DNA from 3 places in the Pseudaquabacterium prasiolae genome. Region 2 is predicted to be linked to each of the others. Evidence: predicted binding sites of a transcription regulator. Region 2 holds the regulator's gene; each other region holds the start of a gene.
What was found. Region 2 encodes FNR, which switches genes on or off when oxygen is low (the NO sensors DNR and NnrR bind a similar motif). Its sites were predicted from a motif close to TTGATNNNNATCAA; they were not measured.
Positions count from the first base shown of each region.

Region 1: the regulator FNR is predicted to act here: its motif matches at 4,304-4,317, upstream of cobA (uroporphyrinogen-III C-methyltransferase).
Region 3: the regulator FNR is predicted to act here: its motif matches at 2,279-2,292, upstream of nifA (nif-specific transcriptional activator NifA).

Region 1 is NZ_JAOCQD020000004.1:176,153-183,184, reverse strand. It holds gene ahbB (siroheme decarboxylase subunit beta) at 1-842, opposite strand, end outside; gene N4G63_RS26310 (cytochrome D1 domain-containing protein) at 854-2,086, opposite strand; gene N4G63_RS26305 (c-type cytochrome) at 2,098-2,370, opposite strand; gene N4G63_RS26300 (cytochrome D1 domain-containing protein) at 2,501-4,156, opposite strand; gene cobA (uroporphyrinogen-III C-methyltransferase) at 4,380-5,342, shown strand; gene ccmA (heme ABC exporter ATP-binding protein CcmA) at 5,629-6,279, shown strand; gene N4G63_RS26285 (heme exporter protein CcmB) at 6,270-7,007, shown strand; gene ccmC (heme ABC transporter permease CcmC) at 7,021-7,032, shown strand, end outside.
Region 2 is NZ_JAOCQD020000001.1:2,046,558-2,053,589, forward strand. It holds gene clpA (ATP-dependent Clp protease ATP-binding subunit ClpA) at 1-422, opposite strand, end outside; gene clpS (ATP-dependent Clp protease adapter ClpS) at 419-775, opposite strand; gene N4G63_RS08910 (cold-shock protein) at 1,080-1,304, shown strand; gene icd (NADP-dependent isocitrate dehydrogenase) at 1,486-2,739, opposite strand; gene N4G63_RS08920 (hypothetical protein) at 2,887-3,072, shown strand; gene N4G63_RS08925 (sulfite exporter TauE/SafE family protein) at 3,173-3,862, opposite strand; gene hemN (oxygen-independent coproporphyrinogen III oxidase) at 3,930-5,339, opposite strand; gene fnr (fumarate/nitrate reduction transcriptional regulator Fnr) at 5,509-6,252, shown strand; gene N4G63_RS08940 (hypothetical protein) at 6,271-6,558, opposite strand; gene N4G63_RS08945 (hypothetical protein) at 6,579-6,833, opposite strand; gene ccoG (cytochrome c oxidase accessory protein CcoG) at 6,855-7,032, opposite strand, start outside.
Region 3 is NZ_JAOCQD020000004.1:276,673-283,704, forward strand. It holds gene N4G63_RS26800 (FAD-dependent monooxygenase) at 1-892, shown strand, start outside; gene N4G63_RS26805 (ferredoxin family protein) at 1,021-1,311, shown strand; gene N4G63_RS26810 (ferritin-like domain-containing protein) at 1,319-1,774, shown strand; gene N4G63_RS26815 ((2Fe-2S) ferredoxin domain-containing protein) at 1,925-2,248, shown strand; gene nifA (nif-specific transcriptional activator NifA) at 2,469-4,343, shown strand; gene N4G63_RS26825 (ATP-binding protein) at 4,463-5,659, shown strand; gene N4G63_RS26830 (efflux RND transporter periplasmic adaptor subunit) at 5,688-6,590, opposite strand; gene N4G63_RS26835 (preprotein translocase subunit SecA) at 6,587-7,032, opposite strand, start outside.

The sequences.
Region 1 (7,032 bases), on a different contig from region 2:
GCCAGCGTGACGCCGGGCTGGCAGGCCAGGCGTTCGCCCAGACCGTCCACCTGCGCATCGGGCACGTCGAAGACGGTCATGGCATTGGCCTGGTAGCCCAGCTCGTGGTGCCGCACCACGGTACCGAAGCGGCGCAGCACGCCCTGATCGAGCCAGCGCTGCAGCGTGGCCAGCACCTGCTCGGGCGGCCAGCCCAGGGCCTCGGCCCAGGCATCGAAGGGGCGGCTGAGCAGCGGCAGGCCGTCTTCCACCAGGGCCGCCAGCGCACGCTCATGATCGGCGATTGGCGGCACCTGGCCCGGCTGGCCGCGGCCGGCGCGGGAACGGCTTCGTCCGGGGTTTCGCGCGGGGGTGTGGGCGGTATCGAGGTCAAAGCCCAGATCGATGCGATAGGCCCGCCGCATGCGCAGACTCAGCGCGTGCAAGCCGGTGGCGCGCTGCAGCAGGGCGATCGCGTCGTCCACCGCGTCGGGGTCCTGGCCGGTCATCACGAACCACAGGTTGTAGGCGTGCTCGCGCTGGTAGTTGTGGTTCACGCCGGGATGGGCCGACACGGTGGCGGCCACCGCCTCCAGCCGCGCGGGCGGCACCTGCATGGCCGCCAGCAGCGCGGCGCCGCCGGCCTCGTGCGCAAACACGCCGCCGATGCGACTGAGGCTGCCCTCGTACTGCAGCCGGCGCAGGTGGCGCAGCACCGCGGCCTCGGGCAGGCCGCTGGCCAGCGCCAGGCGCGCATACGGCGCCCGCTCCAGCGGAAAGCCGTGCTGCCAGGGGTTGAGCAGGGCCAGGTGCAGCTCGCTGGGCGCGCACAGGCCGGCGGGGGTGGGGCGGTGGAGGGGCATGGCGGGCGGGTTCAGAAGCCGGTGCGCGCGGCCCGCGCGGTGAAGAAGATGCCGCTGGGCGAATCCAGTGCCAGGCGCGCCACGGGCAGGCGGCGCCGGGTGTCGTAGACCTGCACCTGGTTGTCGTCGCGGCAGCTGATCCACACCTGCTCGCCGCGCGGCGTGAACTCCATGTGCAGCACGGCCTTGCCGGGCTCCAGCGTGTCGATCACGCGCTGGCTGGGGGTGTCGATGACCTGCACGCGGTGGTAGTCGGGCAGGGCGAAGTTCACCCACACCTGGCGGCCGTCGGGCCGCGCGATCACGAACACCGGCTGGCCGGCCACCGGGATGCGCGCCACCTCCTGCCAGCTGGCGGTGTCGACCACCAGCACCTCGTGGCGGCCGATGGCCGGCAGGTAGGCATGGCGGCCGGCCACCGCCCAGCCGCGCAGGTGCGGCATCTTGTACACCGGCAGCGGCTGCTGGCCGCGGCCATAGCCGCCCAGGATGCGGCGCGCCTGCGGCTGCGGCGCCCACAGATCCACCATCGCCAGGCCGTCCTCGCCGAACAGGCCGGCGATGTAGTGGCGGCCATCGGGCGTGACCAGCGCGTCGTAGGGCTGGCGGCCGATGCCGGGCAGGCGGGTGATCTGCGGGCGGGTCGGGTCCTGCGACAGATCGGCGATCCAGATCGCATCGGCATCGAACAGGCTGAAGGCAAAGCGCCGGTCGGGCAGATCGACCAGGCCCACCACGCGCGAACGCCTGCGCCCGCCGTCGCCGGCGGTGGCTTCGGGCCCGTACCAGGCCGGGATGTCGGCCACCAGGGCCAGCGTGCGGGCGTCGAACACCTTCACGCCACCGGGCGTGTAGTTCTGCGCCGCCACCAGCGTGCCGTCGGCGCTGACCGCGCCGCCGATCGAGTTGCCGGCCTGCATCACGCGGTTGACGATGCGCTGGGTGAGCAGGTTGACCTGGGTGAGCCCGCCGTCGCGGCCAAACACATAGGCGTGCAGGCCGTCGCGCGAGAACACCACCGAGGCATGCGACAGGTCGCCCAGGCCCGGCACCTCGGCGCGCACGCGGCGCTGCGTGGTGTCGACGATGGCCAGCGTGCCGCGGGCGCGCTCGATCACCACGCCCAGGTCGCCGGTGCCGACGGGTTCGGCCACCGGTGCAGCGGCTGCCGGCGGCGCCCCGGCGCAGCCAGCCAGGTTGCCCAGCAGCGGCCAGGCCGGCAGCGTGGCCGCCAGTGTGAACATCGATCGGCGGTTCACCGCGCAGACTCCTCGGGAAAGCCGGCCACCAGGCGCTGCGCGATCCAGTCGGCCTCGGCCTCGGTGAGCAGGCGGCGCCAGCCGGGCATCGGTGTGCCCGGGCGGCCGTGGAAGATGGTGCTGGCCACAAAGGCCAGCGGCTTGTCGGCCAGGGCCTCGCGCGTGAGCGCCGGGCCCAGGCCGCCGCTCAGGCGCATGCCGTGGCACGAGCCGCAGTCCTGCCGCACCATGCGCACCAGTGCGCCCTGGCGTTCTGGCGCGGGGGCCATCGGCGCGCCGTCGGCGGCATGCGCCGCAGCACAGGCCAGCCACAGCAGCAGCGGCAGGACTCGATTCAAGGCATGCGCTCCGGCAAAGGCCGTGTCAACCCAGCGGCCACCAGGCCGCTTCGGGGGGGGACTAGTAAACGTCGTGCTGGGTGTTGTGCACGTTGAAGTGCCCGGTGGGCGTGATCAGGCGCGGGTCCTTGATCACGGCCTTGAGCTTGAGCGTCTTGTCATCCACGATGACCATCGCGCTCTCCTTGTTCTTGGCACTCCACACCGCGAACCAGACCTCGTCGCCGGCCTTGTTGTACTCGGGCTGCACCACGCGCTTGGCGCCGTCGTCCTTCAGCCCGGACCACTCGGCAATGGGCAGCACGGTGAAGCCCTTGGCCAGGTTCTTCACATCGAACACCGCCACCGACTGCGAGAGCTTCGGATCGGGGTTCAGCGGCGTGTCCACGTACAGGTGCTGGCTCTTCGGGTGGCTCTTGATGAACAGGTTGCCGCCGCCCTGGCCCTTGAGCGTCTCCACCACCTGGAAGGCCTGGGCCTTGTGCTTGGCCGGGTCGGTGCCGATCAGCGAGATGGTCTCGTCGCCGAGGTGGCCGGTGGCCCACACCGGCCCGAACTTCGGGTGCACGAAGTTGGCGCCGCGCCCGGGGTGCGGGATCTTGCCCACCTCGATCAGCTTGGTCAGCTTGCCTTCCTTCAGGTCGACCGCGGCGATCTTGTTGCTCTGGTTGGCGGCCACCATGAAGTAGCGGCCGGTCGAGTCCAGGCCGCCGTCGTGCAGGAAGCGCGCGGTGCCGATGGTGGTGACCTTCAGCGCATCGATGTCCGAGTAGTTGACCAGCAGGGTCTGGCCGGTCTCCTTGACGTTGACCACGAACTCCGGCTTGTAGTGGCTGGCCACGATCGAGGCCACGCGCGGCTCGGGGTGGTACTCCTGCTTGTCCACCGTGTTGCCGCGGGTCGACACGATCTTCAGCGGCTCCAGCGTGTCGCCGTTCATGATGGTGTACTGCGGCGGCCAGTAGCTGCCGGCAATGGCGTAGCGGTCTTCGTAGCCCTTGTACTTGCTGGTGTCCACCGAGCGGGCCTCGAGGCCCACGCGGATCTCGGCCACGTTGTCGGGCTTGGGCATCCACAGGTCGATCATGTTGATCTTGGCGTCGCGCCCGATCACGAACAGGTAGCGGCCCGAGGCCGACAGGCGGCTGATGTGCACCGCGTAGCCGGTCTTGACGATGTTGATGATCTGCTTGGTGTCGCCGTCGATCAGGGCCACCTCGCCGGTGTCGCGCAGCGTGGTGCTGAAGATGTTGGCGATGTTGTAGCCGTTCATCTTCTTCTTGGGCCGGGCCTCGGGCGGCACGATCAGCTTCCAGGTGGCCTTCATCTGCTCGAGCCCGAACTCGGGCGGCGTGGGCGCCTCGTGCTGGATGTAGCGCGCCATCAGGTCGACCGTCTTGTCGTCGAAGTCGCCGCTGGTCAGCCAGTTGGGCATGCCGGCCGGCGAGCCGTAGGCGATGAACACCTTCAGGTAGTCGGTGCCCTTGGCCTGGGTGAGGTCGGGGGTCAGCGGCTTGCCGGTGGCGCCCTTGCGCAGCACGCCATGGCAGCCCGCGCAGCGCTCGAAATAGATCTGGCGCGCGCGGTCGAACTCGGCCTGGGTCATCGGCGGTGCCTTCGGGTGGCTGCTCTGCACCATCGGCTCGGCGCCCAGCGGCGAGGCGCCGGCCTGGTAGTTCATCTCGGCCGGTGTGACGGCCTTCTTGTCCTGCGCCATCGCAGGGGCCAGGGCGCTCAGCGCGATGGCGGTGCCCAGCACGGCGGCCAGGGGGTTCAGTCGGAGAAGCTTGGCGGGCATGTGTCCACTCCTTGGGTTGGTTCCTTGTCGTGGCACGCATGCTTGCGGCGCAGCGGCCGGGCGTCCTTGAACCAGTTCAAGGACGCTCCGGCAGGCGCTGCCAAGAATCGACTCACCCCATCCAGCGCAAACCGGAGGCGCCATGCGACGCATCGATGACGACCTGTCAGCCCCGCCCTGCCGGCCCTGCGGCCTGCGCCCGCCGGGCCGCGTGAGCCTGGTGGGCGCCGGCCCCGGCGACCCCGATCTGCTGACCGTCAAGGCCGCTCGCCTGCTGGGTCAGGCCGGGCTGGTGCTGCACGACGCCCTGGTGGGCCCCGGCGTGCTCGACCTGGTGCCGCCGCAGGCCCGGCGCATCGACGTGGGCAAGCGCTGCGGCCGCCATGCGCTGCGCCAGCACGAGATCACGGCGCTGATGATTGCGCTGGCGCGCGGCGGGCGGGCGCTGGTGCGGCTGAAGGGCGGCGACCCCTTCGTGTTCGGCCGCGGTGGCGAGGAGGCCGAGGCGCTGGCCGCAGCCGGCATCCCCTTCGAGGTGGTGCCCGGCATCAGCGCGGCGCAGGGCGCGGCGGCGGCCTTCGGCCTGCCGCTGACCCACCGCGACCATGCCCAGCGCCTGGTGCTGGCCACCGGCCATGGGCGCGACGACGAGGCCGGCGGCGAGCCCGCGCTCGACTGGCCGGCGCTGGCCCGGCCCGGCCAGACCCTGGTGTTCTACATGGGTCTGCGCGCCTTGCCGCAGATCTGCGCGGCCCTGGTGGCCCATGGCCTGCCGGCCGCCACGCCGGCGGCCACCATCGAGCGCGCCAGCACGGCGGACCAGCGCATCACCCATGGCAGCCTGGCCACGCTGCCGGCGCGCGTGCTGGCGCAGCAGGTGCAGGCGCCGGCGCTGATCGTGGTGGGCACGGTGCTGGCGCTGCAGCCGGTGCTGGCGGCCGCGCTGGCGGTGCGGCCCGCGGCACCGGCCTTGGTGCCTGCCGCGTCCATCGCCGCGGTCAATGTCGCGGTCAATGTCGCGGTGAGCGCCGCGGTCAACGTTGCAGTGAGTTCGGCGCTGAGCGCCCCGGTGCCGGCACGGGCCGTGGCCGAGAGTCCGGCTTGACCTGAGTCAAGTCCGACGACGCAGCGGCTTCCCACAATGGCGACTCCGCTGCGACGCGCCAATGACGGCACGTCGGCGTAACGCCAGTTGCCATGCCGTCACCCTGCGTCTTTGCGTGCGAGCCGTCCGGCTTGCCATTGCCATTGCCATCGCAATCGCAATTTCCATTGCCATTGCCGGTTGCGGGCCCGCCCCCAGACCTGCTCCAGCTCCAGCCCCAGCCCCAGCCCCAGCCCCAGCCCCAGCCCCAGCCGCCAGCGCGGGTCGGGCCGCTGCGCCGCTGCTGTTGCAGGCGCAGGGCCTGGTGGCGGCGCGCGCCGGCCGCCCGTTGTGGGGGCCGCTGTCGCTCAACCTGGAGGCTGGGCAGCTGCTGCATGTGCAGGGCCCCAATGGCTGCGGCAAGACCACGCTGCTGCGCACGCTGGCCGGCCTGCGGCCGCCGGCGCTGGGCCAGGTGCGGCTGCAGCGCCCGGCTGCCGGGCTGTGGTGGCTGGGGCACACGCTGCCGCTGGCCGACGCGCTGGACGCCCGGCGCAACCTGCACCAGTGGCTGATGCTGGCCGGCGAGCCCGACGGCGGCACGCTGCCCGCGCGCATCGACGCCCAGCTGGCGCAGCTGCAGGTGCCGCCCGCGCAGGCGCTGCGCACGCTGTCGGCCGGCCAGCGGCGCAAGGTGGCGCTGGCGGTGCTGGCCCTGCTGCCGCGCGCGGTGTGGCTGCTGGACGAACCCTTTGATGCGCTGGATTCGGCCGGCTGCGACTGGCTGGCCGCCCTGTGCCAGGCCCAGCTGCGGCGCGGCGGCGCGGTGGTGCTCAGCTCGCACCAGGCGCTGCCCGCGGCCCTGAGCGGGGCCCAGGTGCTGCGGCTGGCCGCCGCGGCGCCGCCGCCGGCCCGCGCGCCATCGTCCAGCCGGTCAGCGGGCCTGGCATGGGCCTGACCCCGCCATCCGCCGCGCTGCCGCTGGCCGGCCTGCAGGCCGCGGCCGATCGGCACTGGACGCCGGCGCTGCGGGCCATCGTCGGCCGCGAATGGCAGCTGGCCTGGCAGCGCCCGGCCGATCTGGCGCTGCAGGCGGTGTTTTTTGTCGTCGTGACCAGCCTGTTCCCGCTGGCGCTGCGGCCCGAGGCGGCCACGCTGCAGCTGCTGGCGCCCGGTGTGCTGTGGGTGGCGGCGTTTCTGGCCGTGCTGCTGGCCAGCGCGCGCCTGTTCGACGACGACCTGCGCAGCGGCTGGCTCGACCAGTGGCGCCTGGCCGGCGTGCCGCTGGCGCTGCTGATGGCCGCGCGCATGGCGGTGCAGTGGGTGCTGGCCGCGGTGCCGGTGCTGCTGGTGGCGCCGCTGGTGGCGCTGCAGTTCGCGCTGGCGCCGCAGGCCCTGGGCACCTTGCTGCTGGCGCTGGCGCTGGGCACCGGCGTGCTGGCCCTGCTGGCCGCCGCGGCCGCGGCACTGTGCGCCGGCGCGCGCGGCCAGGCTGCGCTGGCGGTGCTGCTGGTGCTGCCGCTGGCCACGCCGGCGCTGGTGTTCGGCACGCTGGCCGTGGCCCAGGCGCAGCGTGGCCTGCCGGCCGCAGCCGAGCTGTCTTTGCTGGGCGCCCTGCTGGCGCTGGCCGCGGTGCTGGCGCCCTGCACCGCGGCGGCCGCGGTGGCCGCGGCGATAGAGGAATGAGCGGAGCAAGACCATGTCGCTGAAC
Region 2 (7,032 bases):
TGGGCGATGTAGTTCACCACATCGAGGCGCGTCACCCCCTGCTGGTGCAGGTAGTACACGGCGTGCGAGTCCTTCTCGCCGAAGATCGCCACCAGCACGTTGGCGCCGGTGACTTCCTTCTTGCCCGAGCCGGTGCTCTGCACGTGCATGATCGCCCGCTGGATCACACGCTGGAAACCCAGCGTGGGCTGGGTGTCCACCTCTTCGGTGCCACCGACCGTGGGCGTGTTTTCCTTGATGAAGGTGGTCAGGCTCTTGCGCAGGTCGTCGAGATTGGCCGCGCAGGCCTTGAGCACATCGGCAGCCGACGGGTTGTCCAGCAGGGCGAGCAGCAGGTGCTCGACCGTGATGAACTCGTGGCGCTGCTGGCGCGCCTCAACGAACGCCATGTGCAGGCTGACTTCCAGTTCTTGCGCAATCATGCGGCCTCCATAATGCACTGCAGCGGATGCCCGGCGCGGCGCGCCGCGGCAAGCACGAGTTCAACCTTTGTGGCGGCAACGTCCTTGCTGAAGACGCCGCAGACCCCACGACCCTCGTGGTGGATCTTCAGCATGATCAGCGTGGCCGCTTCCAGTTCCAGCTTGAAGTATTGCTGCAAGACCATCACGACGAACTCCATCGGCGTGAAATCATCGTTGAGCAGCACCACCTGATACATCCGCGGCGGCTTGGTGCGCGCGGATTTCCGCTCTGCCACCACGGCGCCAGCATCGTCCCGCCGGGGGGTGATGGGGGGCTGAAGCGGTGGAATGGGCGGTTCGTCCTGGGGCATGAAATCATTCTACTGAGTCGCACGAAAGGCCGTCGTTCTGTCAGCCATGTTGCGCCAGATGGCGCGTTCGCAAGTCGCGAAAAGCGCCAGCCGGAGCCCGCTCATGCCAGACCGAGCAGATGCCGTGCCCGGCCATCAGCGTGCCCAATCCGGCCAAGCGCAACGGCACCGGCCATCGCCTAACCCGCACAGTTTGTGGGGAAAGTGCGATCACGCTTCGCCTAGGGCTCCCGCTAGACGGCTTTTTGCATCAATCCAGACAATCTCTTCACCCTCATGTTGTGGGTGTATTGAGGAGCGGTTGATGGCAACAGGCACGGTCAAGTGGTTCAACGACGCCAAGGGTTTTGGATTCATTGAGCCCGATACTGGCGGTTCAGACGTTTTTGCGCATTTTTCGGCCATCGAGATGGACGGGTTTCGCACGCTGAAGCAAGGCAGCAAGGTCAGTTTTGAACTGGTCGAGGGCCCGAAGGGCAATCTGGCGCGCAACATCCGCACGGTGGTGGCACAGGAAGTCACGGCCTGAGCGTCGCCGGGCGCACAGCAGCCCGTTTGGCTTGCTTTTGACACGGGCCCGCACGCGCGGGCCTTTGTCGCTTCTGGCGCCCACCTCGCTGCATCCGCCAGGCGTGAAAAAGCCCCCGTGCGCAGGGCGCTCACGGGGGCTTGACGTGGGGCGGGCTCCAGCAGCGGAGCCCTGCGCACGCTTACATGTGGTCGATCATGACCTGACCGAAGCCCGAGCACGACACCTGGGTGGCGCCGTCCATCAAGCGGGCGAAGTCATAGGTGACCTTCTTGCTGGCAATCGAGCGTTCCATCGACGCGATGATCAGGTCGGCCGCCTCGGTCCAGCCCATGTGGCGCAGCATCATTTCGGCCGACAGGATTTCCGAGCCCGGATTCACGTAATCCTTGCCGGCGTACTTGGGCGCGGTGCCGTGGGTGGCTTCGAACATGGCCACCGAATCCGACAGGTTGGCGCCCGGCGCAATGCCGATACCACCCACCTGGGCCGCCAGCGCGTCGGAGACATAGTCGCCGTTCAGGTTCAGCGTGGCGATCACCGAGTATTCGGCCGGGCGCAGCAGGATCTGTTGCAGGAACGCGTCGGCAATCGAATCCTTGACGATGATGTCCTTGCCCGTCTTGGGATTCTTGAACTTGCACCACGGGCCGCCGTCGATCAGCTCGGCACCGAACTCGCGCTGGGCCAGGCCGTACGACCAGTCACGGAAGCCACCTTCGGTGAACTTCATGATGTTGCCCTTGTGCACGATGGTCACGCTGGGCTTGTCGTTGTCGATGGCGTACTGGATGGCCTTGCGCACCAGGCGCTCGGTGCCTTCGCGGCTGACCGGCTTGATGCCGATGCCCGAGGTGTCGGGGAAACGGATCTTCTTGACGCCCATTTCCTCGATCAGGAACTTGATCAGCTTCTTGGCCTTGTCGGTCTCGGCCTCGTACTCGATGCCGGCGTAGATGTCTTCCGAGTTCTCGCGGAAGATGACCATGTTGGTCTTCTCGGGCTCCTTCACCGGGCTGGGCACGCCCTTGAAGTACTGGATCGGGCGCAGGCAGACGTACAGGTCGAGTTCCTGGCGCAGCGCCACGTTCAGGCTGCGGATGCCGCCGCCCACCGGGGTGGTCAGCGGGCCCTTGATCGAGACGACGTACTCGCGCACCACGTCCAGGGTTTCTTGCGGCAGCCAGACATCGGGGCCGTAGACCTTGGTCGACTTTTCACCGGCGAAGACTTCCATCCAGTGGATCTTGCGCTTGCCGCCGTAGCTCTTGGCGACTGCGGCATCCACCACCTTCAGCATCACCGGGGTGATGTCCATGCCGGTGCCATCACCCTCGATGTAAGGAATGATCGGCTGGTCAGGGACGTTCAGGGAGAAATCCGCATTGACCGTGATCTTCTGCCCGCCCTCGGGCACCTTGATGTGCTGGTACATGTGCTTGTGGCTCCGCGCGCTGCGCTCGGTTGAGAGAACGTCAAATTCTAGGACACCCGGGCTGTCAACCGACTGACTGCGGGATGCGTTACGTGCTGGCTGCCCCATCGAAGGGCGGCATTTTCAAACTTTCGAAAGGACTGAAAAATGAACAAGCTCCTGGCCGCCCTGATCGCCGCCGCTTTCGCCACCGCCGGTGCCTACGCTACCGAAGCCAAGAAGGAAGAGAAGAAGGCTGAGAAGCCCGCCGCCGCCGCTTCGGCTGCCAAGGCTGACAAGGCCGCTGCTCCCAAGGCTGAGAAGCCGGCTGCCGCCGCTTCGGCCAAGAAGTAATCTGGTGCCAGACCCGGTGGCCGGCAACGGCCACCGTCTGAAACCCTGAACGCCCGGTCTCGACCGGGCGTTTTTCATGGTGTGGCGTGACCGCACCCGATCAGCTCAGACACCAGGCGGCCACCTTCAGCCACAGGCCGTGGCCCAGCGCCCAGGCCGAGGCCAGCGCCAGCGAGGCACCGGCCAGCCGCACAGCCGCCGTGGGCGTCAGCCAGCGCAGCGCGCGGCCGCCCGACAGCCGCCACCACAGGGCCGGGCCCAGCACCAGGCCCAGCGCCGAGGCCATGGCAAACACGGCCATCACCATCGCGCCCTGCCAGGCGGTGTTGGCCAGCGCCGCCACCAGCAGTGCCGATTGCAGCAGGCCGCAGGGCCAGGCCACCCAGGCCAGGCCGGCGCCCAGGCGTTGCGCCGGCAAGCGCAGCACCTGCCAGGTGCCGCCACGGTGTGACACCGCCGCCGGCCCGCGTGCCGTGCCCAGGCGCTCCATCCAGGCTGGCTGCAGGCCCCGCCACAGCAGAAACAGGCCCAGGCCCAGTGCGGCCACATGCACCAGCGTCCACAAGGGCCGCAGCGCGGACACGGCCTGGCCCAGTGCCGCCAGGCTGCCGACACTGGCCGCCGCCACCGCACCGGCCGCCGCATAGGCCAGGGCCCGGCCGAGGTGAAACGGCAGCAAGCCGCGACCGACACCGCCCGCCGCCCCGCAGGCGGCACCACACATGGCCAGGCAGTGCGGCGTGCCGGCCAGGCCCATCAGCAGCGCGCTGAGCAGCAAGGCCTGGTTCATGCGGTGGCCAGCGGGCGGGACGCGGCGGGCCCTCGATCAACGCCGGCAGCGTGCGCAGCCACGGTGGCTAGATGATGCGCGAGAAGCGCTCGCGCACCTTGTCGGCGCGCAGGTGCTTGTCGAACACCATGGCCACCGCACGCACGAAGAACCAGCCGGTGGCGGTGACCTGCACCGCCCCGGGTTCCAGCGCCACCAGGCCCATCTCCTGCAACTCGGTGAGTTCGTCGAGTTCGGCGCGGAAGTACTCGCGCATCGAGATCAGGTGGGCCAGCTCGATCGACTCGAACTCCACCCGCCCCTGGCACATCAGGGCCATCACCACGGCGCGGCGCACCAGGTCGTCGCGGGTGAGCGCCAAGCCGCGCACGATCGGAAACTGGCCCTGGCGCACCGCGTCGTAGTACTCGTCCAGCGTCTTGGCGTTCTGGCTGTAGGTGGCGCCCATGCGGCCGATCGACGACACGCCCAGGCCGATCAGGTCGCAATCGGGCTGGGTGCTGTAGCCCTGGAAGTTGCGGTGCAGCCGGCCCTGCCGCTTGGCGGCCGCCAGTGCGTCGGTGGGCAGTGCGAAGTGGTCCATGCCGATGTAGGCGTAACCGTGGCCGATGAAGCCGGCAATCGCACCGCCCAGCATGGCCACGCGGTGCTCGGGCGGCGGCAACTGCTCGACCACGATGCGCCGCTGCGGCTTGAAGCGCTGCGGCAGGTGGGCGTACGAGTACAGCGCGATGCGGTCGGGGCGCAGTTCGGCGATCTGCGACACGGTGCGGGTGAAGGACTCGGGGGTCTGCTTGGGCAGGCCGTAGATCAGGTCGGCATTGATCGACTCGAAGCCGATCTCGCGCGCCGCGCGCATCAGCTCTCGCACCGATTCGAAGGGCTGCACCCGGTGCACCGCCTGCTGCACCGCGGCGTCGAAATCCTGCACACCGAAGCTCAGCCGGTTGAAACCGAGCGCCGCGAAGTGCCGCAGCCGCTCGGGCGAGGCGGTGCGTGGATCGACCTCGATCGACACCTCGGCGCCCGGCGCGATGCGAAAGTTCTCGCGCAGCATGGCCATCAGGCCGGTGAGTTCGTCGTCGCTCAGGAAGGTGGGGGTGCCGCCGCCCAGGTGCAGCTGCGACACCGCCTGGCCGCGGCCGAGCACGGCCACGTTCAGCGCCACCTCCTGGGCCAGCACCTCCAGGTACTCGGCCGCGCGCTCATGGTGCTTGGTGATGACCTTGTTGCAGGCGCAGTAGTAGCACACCGATTCGCAGAACGGGATGTGCAGGTACAGCGACAGCGGTGGCACCCCGCCCACGGTGGCGCCCGACGCGCGCTGCGCGAGCGCACCGACATAAGCCTCGGCACCAAAGGCCTCGACAAAGCGGTCGGCGGTGGGATAGGACGTGTAGCGTGGACCGGGGCGGTCCAGTCGGCGCAGCATGGCTTCGGTGAGCACAGGCACCTGGTCGATGGCGGATTGATCCATGATCCGCACTGTGCCCAAGCGCCCGAACCGGGCCTTGATCTGGCTCAAGTCGCGCTTTACGCCGGGGGAAAACAATGATCCCATGCTTGCGCCCGGTCAGACGACCCCAGGGCACAGACACTGGACCTTGCGCCAGAACAACCGCGGAGACGCATTGACAATGCCTGACATGAACGCCGCTGCCGACGCCAACCGGGTCCGCCCCGATGCCTTCAAGGTGGCCTGCTCCAGCTGCAACCTGCGTGAGCTGTGCTTGCCGGTGGGGCTGACGCGCGAAAACCTCGAGCGCCTTGACACCCTGGTGGCCACGCGCCGCACCGTTGAGCGGGGCGACATGCTGTTTCGGGCCGGCGACGAGTTCCAGTCGCTCTACGCGGTGCGCACCGGTTTTTTCAAGACCTGCGTGTCGTCGGAGGACGGGCGCGACCAGGTCACCGGCTTCCAGATGGCCGGCGAGTTGCTGGGGCTGGACGGCATCAGCACCGACAACCACACCTGCGATGCGGTGGCGCTGGAGGATTCGCAGGTCTGCGTGATCCCCTACCGCCAGCTCGAAGACCTGTCGCGCGAGTTCAACGAGCTGCAGCACCAGTTCCACAAGATCATGAGCCGCGAGATCGTGCGCGACCATGGTGTGATGCTGCTGCTGGGCAGCATGCGCGCCGAGGAACGTCTGGCGGCCTTCTTGCTGAACCTGACCCAGCGCCTGAAGGCGCGTGGCTTTTCGGCCTCGGCGCTGATCCTGCGCATGACGCGCGAAGAGATCGGCAGCTACCTGGGCCTGAAGCTCGAGACGGTGAGCCGCACCTTCAGCAAGTTCCAGGACGACGGCATTCTCGAGGTCAAGCAGCGGCAGATCCGCATCATCGACCAGGACATGCTGCAAAGCCTGGTCAACGGCGCCGCCTGCTGAGGCACTGCGGCCGGCTGCTCAGGCCGGCCAGCGCGGGCGGCCGGGGCCGGATTCGGCCTGGTTCAGCTCATCGGCCGTCTGGTGCAGCAGCTGCGTCAGCGCGCCTGCCGTGGCGATGACACCCCAGAACACGAAAAACGCCAGCGTGTAGACGCCCGCTGGTGCCAGCTCGACCGGGGCCCCGCCAAACCAGTGCAGCGTGGCCGGATCGACCAGCGCGAACACCAGCATCTCCAGCACGCCGGCCATCAGGAAGGCCGGCCACAGCACGGCCAGGGCCCGCAGGGTGAAGCGCCCGGTGGACATGGGCTTCTCTGGCGCGCGCTTCAGCGCGGCGCCGCGGTGGCGGCATGGTTGCGGGCCTGTACTGCCGGCATGTTGCCGGTGGGCTGCACCGGCGCCGTGCGCGCCGAGGGGGTCTCGACCAGCACCTCGTCGGCGCCGCGGTAGGCCACCACGGCGGTGAAGATGCTGGCCACCACCACGGCGGCGGGGCCGCCAAGCACCAGCCACACCATGCCGATGCGCCACCAGGGCGTGGGCGCGGTGCCTGCGGGGTGGCCTGGGTTCGATGCGTTCATGCTCGGTCTCCGGTGGCCGCGTCAGCGCGGCACGACAAAGGTGGATTTTTCGCTGAGGGCGGCACCGCTCGCGTCGGCACCGCGGCGGTCGGCCTCGATCAGGCCGATCTCGAAGTGGATCGGGTGGGCGCCCGGCCCGGCCTGTTGCGCGGCCTCGGCGGGCACCTGCACCGACACCGTGACCCAGCGCGCCTCGGCC
Region 3 (7,032 bases), on a different contig from region 2:
GCGCTGCATCGGCGTGCGCTGCGACCGCATGGGCGGCGAGGTGTATGCCGACGTGGTGGTGCTGGCCGACGGCGTGAACAGCACGCTGGCGCGCAAGGCCGGCTTTCACGGCGAGATCGAGGCCAGGAACGTGGCGCTGGCGGTCAAGGAGATCCTCTTCATGCCCGAGGAGGTGATCCAGGCGCGCTTCAACATCGGTGAAGACTCGGGCGTGGTCATCGAGATGATGGGCTCGGTGACCGAGGGCATGGTGGGCACCGGCTTTCTCTACACCAACAAGGATTCGCTGACCATCGGCGTGGGCTGCATGCTCAGCGACTTCAAGGCCAACCCCAAGCGCACCACGCCCTATGCGCTGCTCGAGAAGCTGAAGGCCCACCCCAGCATCGCACCGCTGATCGAGGGCGGCGAGATGAAGGAGTACGCCGCGCACCTGATCCCCGAAGGCGGCTTCCACGCCGTGCCGCAGATCTATGGCGAGGGCTGGATGATCGTGGGCGACTCGGGCGGCTTCGTCAACGCCGCGCACCGCGAGGGCAGCAACCTGGCCATGACCACCGGCCGCCTGGCCGCCGAGACGGTGATCGCCGCCAAGGCCGCCGGCCAGCCGCTGACCGCCAAGACCCTGGCCGCCTACAAGGCCGCGCTGGACCAGAGCTTCGTGATGAAGGATCTGAAGAAGTACCGCGATCTGCCCGAGGTGCTGCACACCAGCCCGCAGTTCTTCACCACCTACCCGGCCTTGCTCAACCGCGCCGCGCAGACCCTGTTCACCGTGGACGGCGTGGACAAGAAGACCAAGGAGCGCGAGATCCTGGGCAGCTTCAAATCCGCCCGCCGTCTCGGCGGCCTCATGTCCGACGCATTCAAGATCTGGCGGGCCGTGAGGTAGGCCCACCCCCGAAGCGGCCAGGGCCGCTTCCCCCTCAAGGGGGCGCCGCCAGCGGCCCGGCAAAGCCGGTTCCGCGGCGACTGCTTGGTTTTCACCGCAATCCTGCGGTCATTGAGACGAGGTTCACCATGAACGTCAACGTTGAAGAGAAGCTCTTCCAGAACCGCTACAAGGTCGACCACGGTCGGCCGCACATCCAGATCAAGAACCCGGCGGTGTGCAGCAACGATTGCCAGAGCCAGGCCTGCACCTTTGTGTGCCCGGCCAGCTGCTACAAGGCCGAAGGCAACCGCACGGTCACCTTGATCACCGATGGCTGCCTTGAATGCGGCAGCTGCCGCGTGATCTGCACCGAGCACGCCAACGTGGCCTGGGAGTACCCGCGCGGCGGCTACGGCATCCTCTTCAAGTTCGGCTGAGGCGGCCGTGGAAGTTGAAGCCTTTCTGGCCCATGCCATCGCGCTGGAGCGCGAGGCTGCCCGGCGCTATGAAGAACTCTCGGCGGCCATGCACACCGAGGGCAACCGCGAGCTGAAGGCCTTCTTCGCGCGCATGGCGCACTTCTCTCGCCTGCACCTGGCCGAGGCCCAGGCGCGCGGCGGTTTTCGCGAGCTGCCGGTGATGCGCGACGACGAGTACCAGTGGCCCGAAGGCATCGGCCCCGAGACAGCCGCCTGGGCCGGCGTGGATGCGCTGCTCGACGGCGCCGAGGCCCTGCGCCTGGCGCTCGACAGCGAGCAGCGCGGCCATGCCTATTACGCCGCGGTGGCGGCCACCACGCGCGACCCCGAGACCCGCCGCCTGGCCGCCGAATTTGCCGCCGAGGAGTCGCAGCATGTGGCCGAGCTGCGCCGCCTGATCGCCGCGCGCAGCCCGGCCTGAGGCCGCAGGCGGCTGCCGCGTGGCAGCCCACGCTCCGGCGGGCCGGCGGCCCGCACGGCCCGCCCGCGCACGGCCGCTGAGCGCGCCCGTTCAAGGGCCGCGCGCGCCGCGCAAGCACATCCTGTTCACCATCCCCTCCAGAGGTTTCCGATGCCACGCCCTGCCCGCCATGTCTTCGTCTGCAGCCAGCAGCGCCCGCCCGGCCATCCGCGCGGCTCGTGTGCCGCCAAGGGCGCCTCGCCGCTGCTGCAGGCCTTCTGGGCCGAGCTGCAAAAGCGCAATGCCTACGACCAGGTGGCCATCACCTACTCGGGCTGCCTGGGCCCCTGCGATGGCGGCGCCAATGTGCTGGTCTATCCCGACGGCGTGCTCTACCAGCGCGTGAGCGCCGAGGACGTGGTCGAGGTCTTCGAGAAGCACCTGATCGGCGGCGTGCCGGTGGCGCGCCTGCAGGCCACCCAGGCCGACTGGTGAGCGGCTTTTTTGTGCCACCGCGGCTGCGGCTTGATCTGCATCAAGATGGACACGGCCTTGCACCGGGCCTGAGCATGCGGGTTCTCCCTGGGCTCACTTCTTGCACTTTGACGCCTGCCAGGCACCGTGAGGCGGGCAGATCGCCCGACAACGATGCATGGCGGACACACAGGCGCAGCCTGATGCACCGGCATCGGGTGCTGCCCGCAGGAGGTGCACGATGCTTGCTCGCGGTCCGATGAACGAACGCTCGCATGTCGAGCTGATCACGGTCTACGAAATCTGCCGCATCCTCGGCGCGTCGCTGGACATCACGCGAACCTTTCGCTCGGCGCTGAACGTGCTGACCGCGCACCTCGAGCTGCCGCGCGCGATGATCGTGATGCCGGCCGACGACGGCGAGGCCCAGCTGCGGGTGCACAGCGCCGTGGGCCTGAACCACGAGCAGGCCGAGCGCGGCCAGTGGCATTACGGCGAGGGCGTGATCGGCCGCGTGTATGCCAACGGCATGCCGGTGACGGTGCCCGACGTGGCGCAGGCGCCCGAGTTTCTCGACCGCACCGGCGCCTTTGGCGCCACCGATGCCGAGCACATGATGGCCTTCATCGTGGTGCCGCTGAAGACCGACCGCGCCGTGGTGGGCGTGCTGGCCGCGCAGCGCGAGGTGAGCGGCGGCGCGCGCCTGTCGGACGACCAGCGCATCCTGACCATGGCCGCCTCGCTGCTGGCCCAGGCCGTGGCCCTGCACGGCGCCGTGCGCGACGAGCACCAGCGCCTGCAGCAGGAGGCCACGCGCCTGCAGAAGGCGCTGGCGCGCGAGCCGCGCGGCCGCTACTCGCTGGACAACGTGATCGGCGAGAGCAAGCCGATGCAGCAGGTGTTTGTGGAAGTGCACCAGGCCGCGCCCAGTCGCGCCACCGTGCTGCTGCGCGGCGAAAGCGGCACCGGCAAGGAGGCCGTGGCGCGCGCCATCCACTTCCAGAGCCCGCGCAAGGACGCGCCCTTCATCAAGGTGAACTGCGCCGCACTCACCGAGAGCCTGCTCGAAAGCGAGCTGTTCGGCCACGAGAAGGGCGCCTTCACCGGCGCCGCCGGCGAGCGCAAGGGCCGCTTCGAGCTGGCCCATGGCGGCACGCTGTTCCTCGACGAGATCGGCGACATCTCGCCGGCCTTCCAGGCCAAGCTGCTGCGCGTGCTGCAGGAGCGCGAGTTCGAGCGCGTGGGCGGCAACCGCGCGGTGAAGGTGGATGTGCGCCTGGTGTGCGCCACCAACCGCGACCTCGAGCGCATGGTCAAGCGCGGCGAATACCGCGCCGACCTGTACTACCGCATCAACGTGGTCAGCATCTTCCTGCCGCCGCTGCGCGAGCGGCGCGCCGACATTCCGCCGCTGGTGGCGCATTTTCTCGACCGCTTCAACAAGGAGAACCGGCGCCACCTGAAGATCACGCCCGAGGGCATGAAGGTGCTCACCAGCTGCTACTGGCCGGGCAATGTGCGCGAGCTCGAGAACTGCGTGGAGCGCACCGCCACCATGGTGCAGGGCGACCTGATCCGCGACTTCGCCTTTCCCTGCCGGCAAAACCGCTGCCTCACGCAGACCCTGCACTTCGTCGACAAGGCCGACGCCGTGTCGGCGGTGGAGCCGCCCGGGCACGGCGCGGGCCATGGCAGCCACGGTGGCCACGGTGGCCACGGCGGTGGGCACGACCACCACGACACCCATGAGCCTGGCCACGGCAGCCACCCGGGCCATGGCGGCCACGGCAACAGCCACGGCAACAGCCACGGCAGCAGCCATGGCGGCCACGGCGCGGCCTCCTCGGGCTTTGGCGACTTCGATGGCGACGACAGCCTGGCCGACCCCGACGAGCACGACACCGTCACCCGCATCGGCCCCACCCAGCGCCTGCCGGCCGCGCCCGGCGCCCGCCCGGCCGCCACCGAGCCACCCGAAGGCGAGCGCGAGCGCCTGATCTGGGCCATGGAGCAATGCGGCTGGGTGCAGGCCAAGGCCGCACGCCTGCTGCGCGTCACGCCACGCCAGCTGGGCTACGCGCTGCAGAAATACCGCATCGAGGTGCGCAAGTTCTGACCGCGCCCCGGCCCGACGCCGCCGCCGGGGCGGCCACGGCCTGAGCGGCTGCCCGGCTGCACTATTGACTTTTATCCCGTCTTCGATAAATTATCGCGTCTCCAATACTTGGAGATAAAGTGATCCACTTTCCCCGTGAGGCCCTGGCCCGGGAGCTGGTGGCGGCGTTGCGCGGCCAGGCGGTGTTCGGCGACGCGCACAACGGCCTGTTTCTGGCTGCGCCACGCCGCACGGGCAAGTCCACCTTCCTGCAGGCTGACCTGCAGCCGGCGCTGGAAGCGGCCGGCGCCGTGGTGGCCTATGTGGACTTGTGGGCCGACCCGCGGCGCGATCCCGGCGCACTGGTTGCCGATGCCATTGCCCGCGCCCTGGCGCCGCGCCTGGGCGTGGTGGCCCGCAGCGCCAAGGCGGCCGGGCTGGACAGCGTGACCATTGCCGGCGCGCTGAAGATCGATGTCAGCAAGATCGGCAGGATCGACGGCGTGACGCTGCCCGACGCCCTGCGCGCGCTGCACGAGGCCGCCAAGGCACCGGTGGCCCTGATCGTCGACGAGGCCCAGCATGCGCTGACCAGCGAGGCCGGTGAAGCCACGATGTCGGCGCTGAAGTCAGCCCGCGACCAGCTCAACCGCCCGGGCACGGTGAACCTGATGCTGGTGATGTCGGGCTCCGACCGGGACAAGCTGCTGCGCCTGGTCAACACCAACGGCGCCCCGTTCTATGGCTCGCAGATCTCGCGCATGCCAGCGCTGGGGCAGGATTTCATCGACCATGTGTCGCGCCTGATCACGGCGCAGCGGCCCGCGCTGGCGCCGGTGCAGGGCGCCACGCTGCTGCAGGCCTTCGAGCGCTTCGGCCACCGGCCGCAGTTCTTCATGGAGGCGCTGGGGCAGGCGCTGAGCCCGCTGTCGGGTCTGCAGGGCCTGCGCTTCGAGCAGGCGGTGCTGCAGGCCGCGCAGGCGCGCCAGCGCGACGACGAGGCGCAGATGGCATCGGAATTTCTGGCGCTCAAGCCCCTGGAGCAGGCCGTGTTGTGGCGTCTGCTGGAGATGGGCCAGCGCTTCAGGCCCTACGACGCCGAGGCGCTGCGCTTTTACCGGGACACGGCGCAGGCCAAGGTGACGGTGCAGCAGGTGCAGAACGCGCTGGAGTCACTGCGCAACCGCCACCCGGCGCTGGTCTGGAAGTCGGCCCGCGGCGAGTACGCCGTGCATGACGCGGCCATGCACCGCTGGTTCGAGCACTGCACGGCCGATGGCCACTGGCCGCCGCCAGAGCCGCCAGGCCGGCTGACCACGGGCGAAGACGGAATCTGAGCCGCCCCCCTTTCGGGCGCGCGGGCGCTCAGCCGCCGAACCGCACGCTGCAGCGGATGCCCGCCGGGATCTTGTAGCCCGGGTTGTCGAGTTGCAGGCGCACGCCGAAGGTGCCGCTGGCGGCATCGATCACGCGGTCGACCACGGTCACGCGGGCGCTGTGGCTGCCGCTCACCAGCGGTGACAGGTTGACGCGGCCGTTCATGCCCACGCGCACCGCACCGTACTGCTCGGACGGCAGCACCACCTCCACATGCAGCGGGTCGAGCTGGGCCAGCTTCATCACGATGGACTTGTCGGCGCGCACCAGGTCGCCGCCGCCCAGCTTGCGCTCGACCACCACGCCGTCCAGCGGGCTGACGATGCTGCGCAGCTTGAGGTTCTCGCGGTCGCGCTTGAGCTCTTCTTCGTGCACGCGGGCCTCGGTCTCCATCTCGTCCTTGTCCTGCGCCGAGATCAGCTGCTTCTGGTAGAGGCCTTCGTTGCGCGCCACCTTGCGCCGGCCGTACTGCACGCGGGCCTCGGCCAGATCCACCGCCGCGGCCTCCACGCCGGCCTGCAGCTGGGCCAGGCGCTGGCCCTTGCGCACCGTGTCGCCGCGGTCGGCCAGCACCTCGTTCAGCACGCCATCCACCGGGCTGCCCACGCTGACCAGCAGCGAGGGTTCGACCAGGCAGTCGTGACCACCACCACCGCCACCACCACCACCGCCACGCGGGCGCGGCGCCGGGGCCGGCGCAGTGCCCGGCAGCGGCGCCAGGCCCGGCACCGGCGCGGGCTGGCCCTCGGCGTTGAGCGGTGGCGGCGCCGGCGGCAGCGGCTGCAAGGCCGGCCGGCTCTGGGCCCAGGCCGGGGCCGGGGCCACGCTGGCGGCCAGGGCCAGCAGCAGCGACAGCGATAGCGAAAGGGGGTTGGCGTTCACAGCGCTCATTCGGGTCGTCCTGAAAAGGCCAGCAGCCGGCTGACCTGGCGGTCGGATTTGAGCAGGGCCTGGCGCACCCGCGAATGCGCCCGCTCGACCCGGCGCTGGGCCAGGCGCACCAGCCACACGGCCAGCGCGCCGGCATCGCTGCCGGCGCCGCGGCGCAGCTGCGCCACCAGGCGGCCCAGCGGCGTGCGCTGTCCCAGCTGGTGCAGCAGCTCGTCGTCGAGCGACAGCAGGGCCTCGAACACGCCGGGGTCGCCCTGGCGCGCGCAGCGGCCGGCCAGCTGGCGGTCGATGCGGCCGGAATCATGCCGCTCCGACAGGATGACGTGCAGGCCGCCCAGCGCCAGCGCCTCGGGCGCCAGCGCGATGTCGGTGCCGCGGCCGGCCATGTTGGTGGCGATGGTGATGCGCCCGGGCTGGCCGGCGGCGGCCACCACGGCGGCCT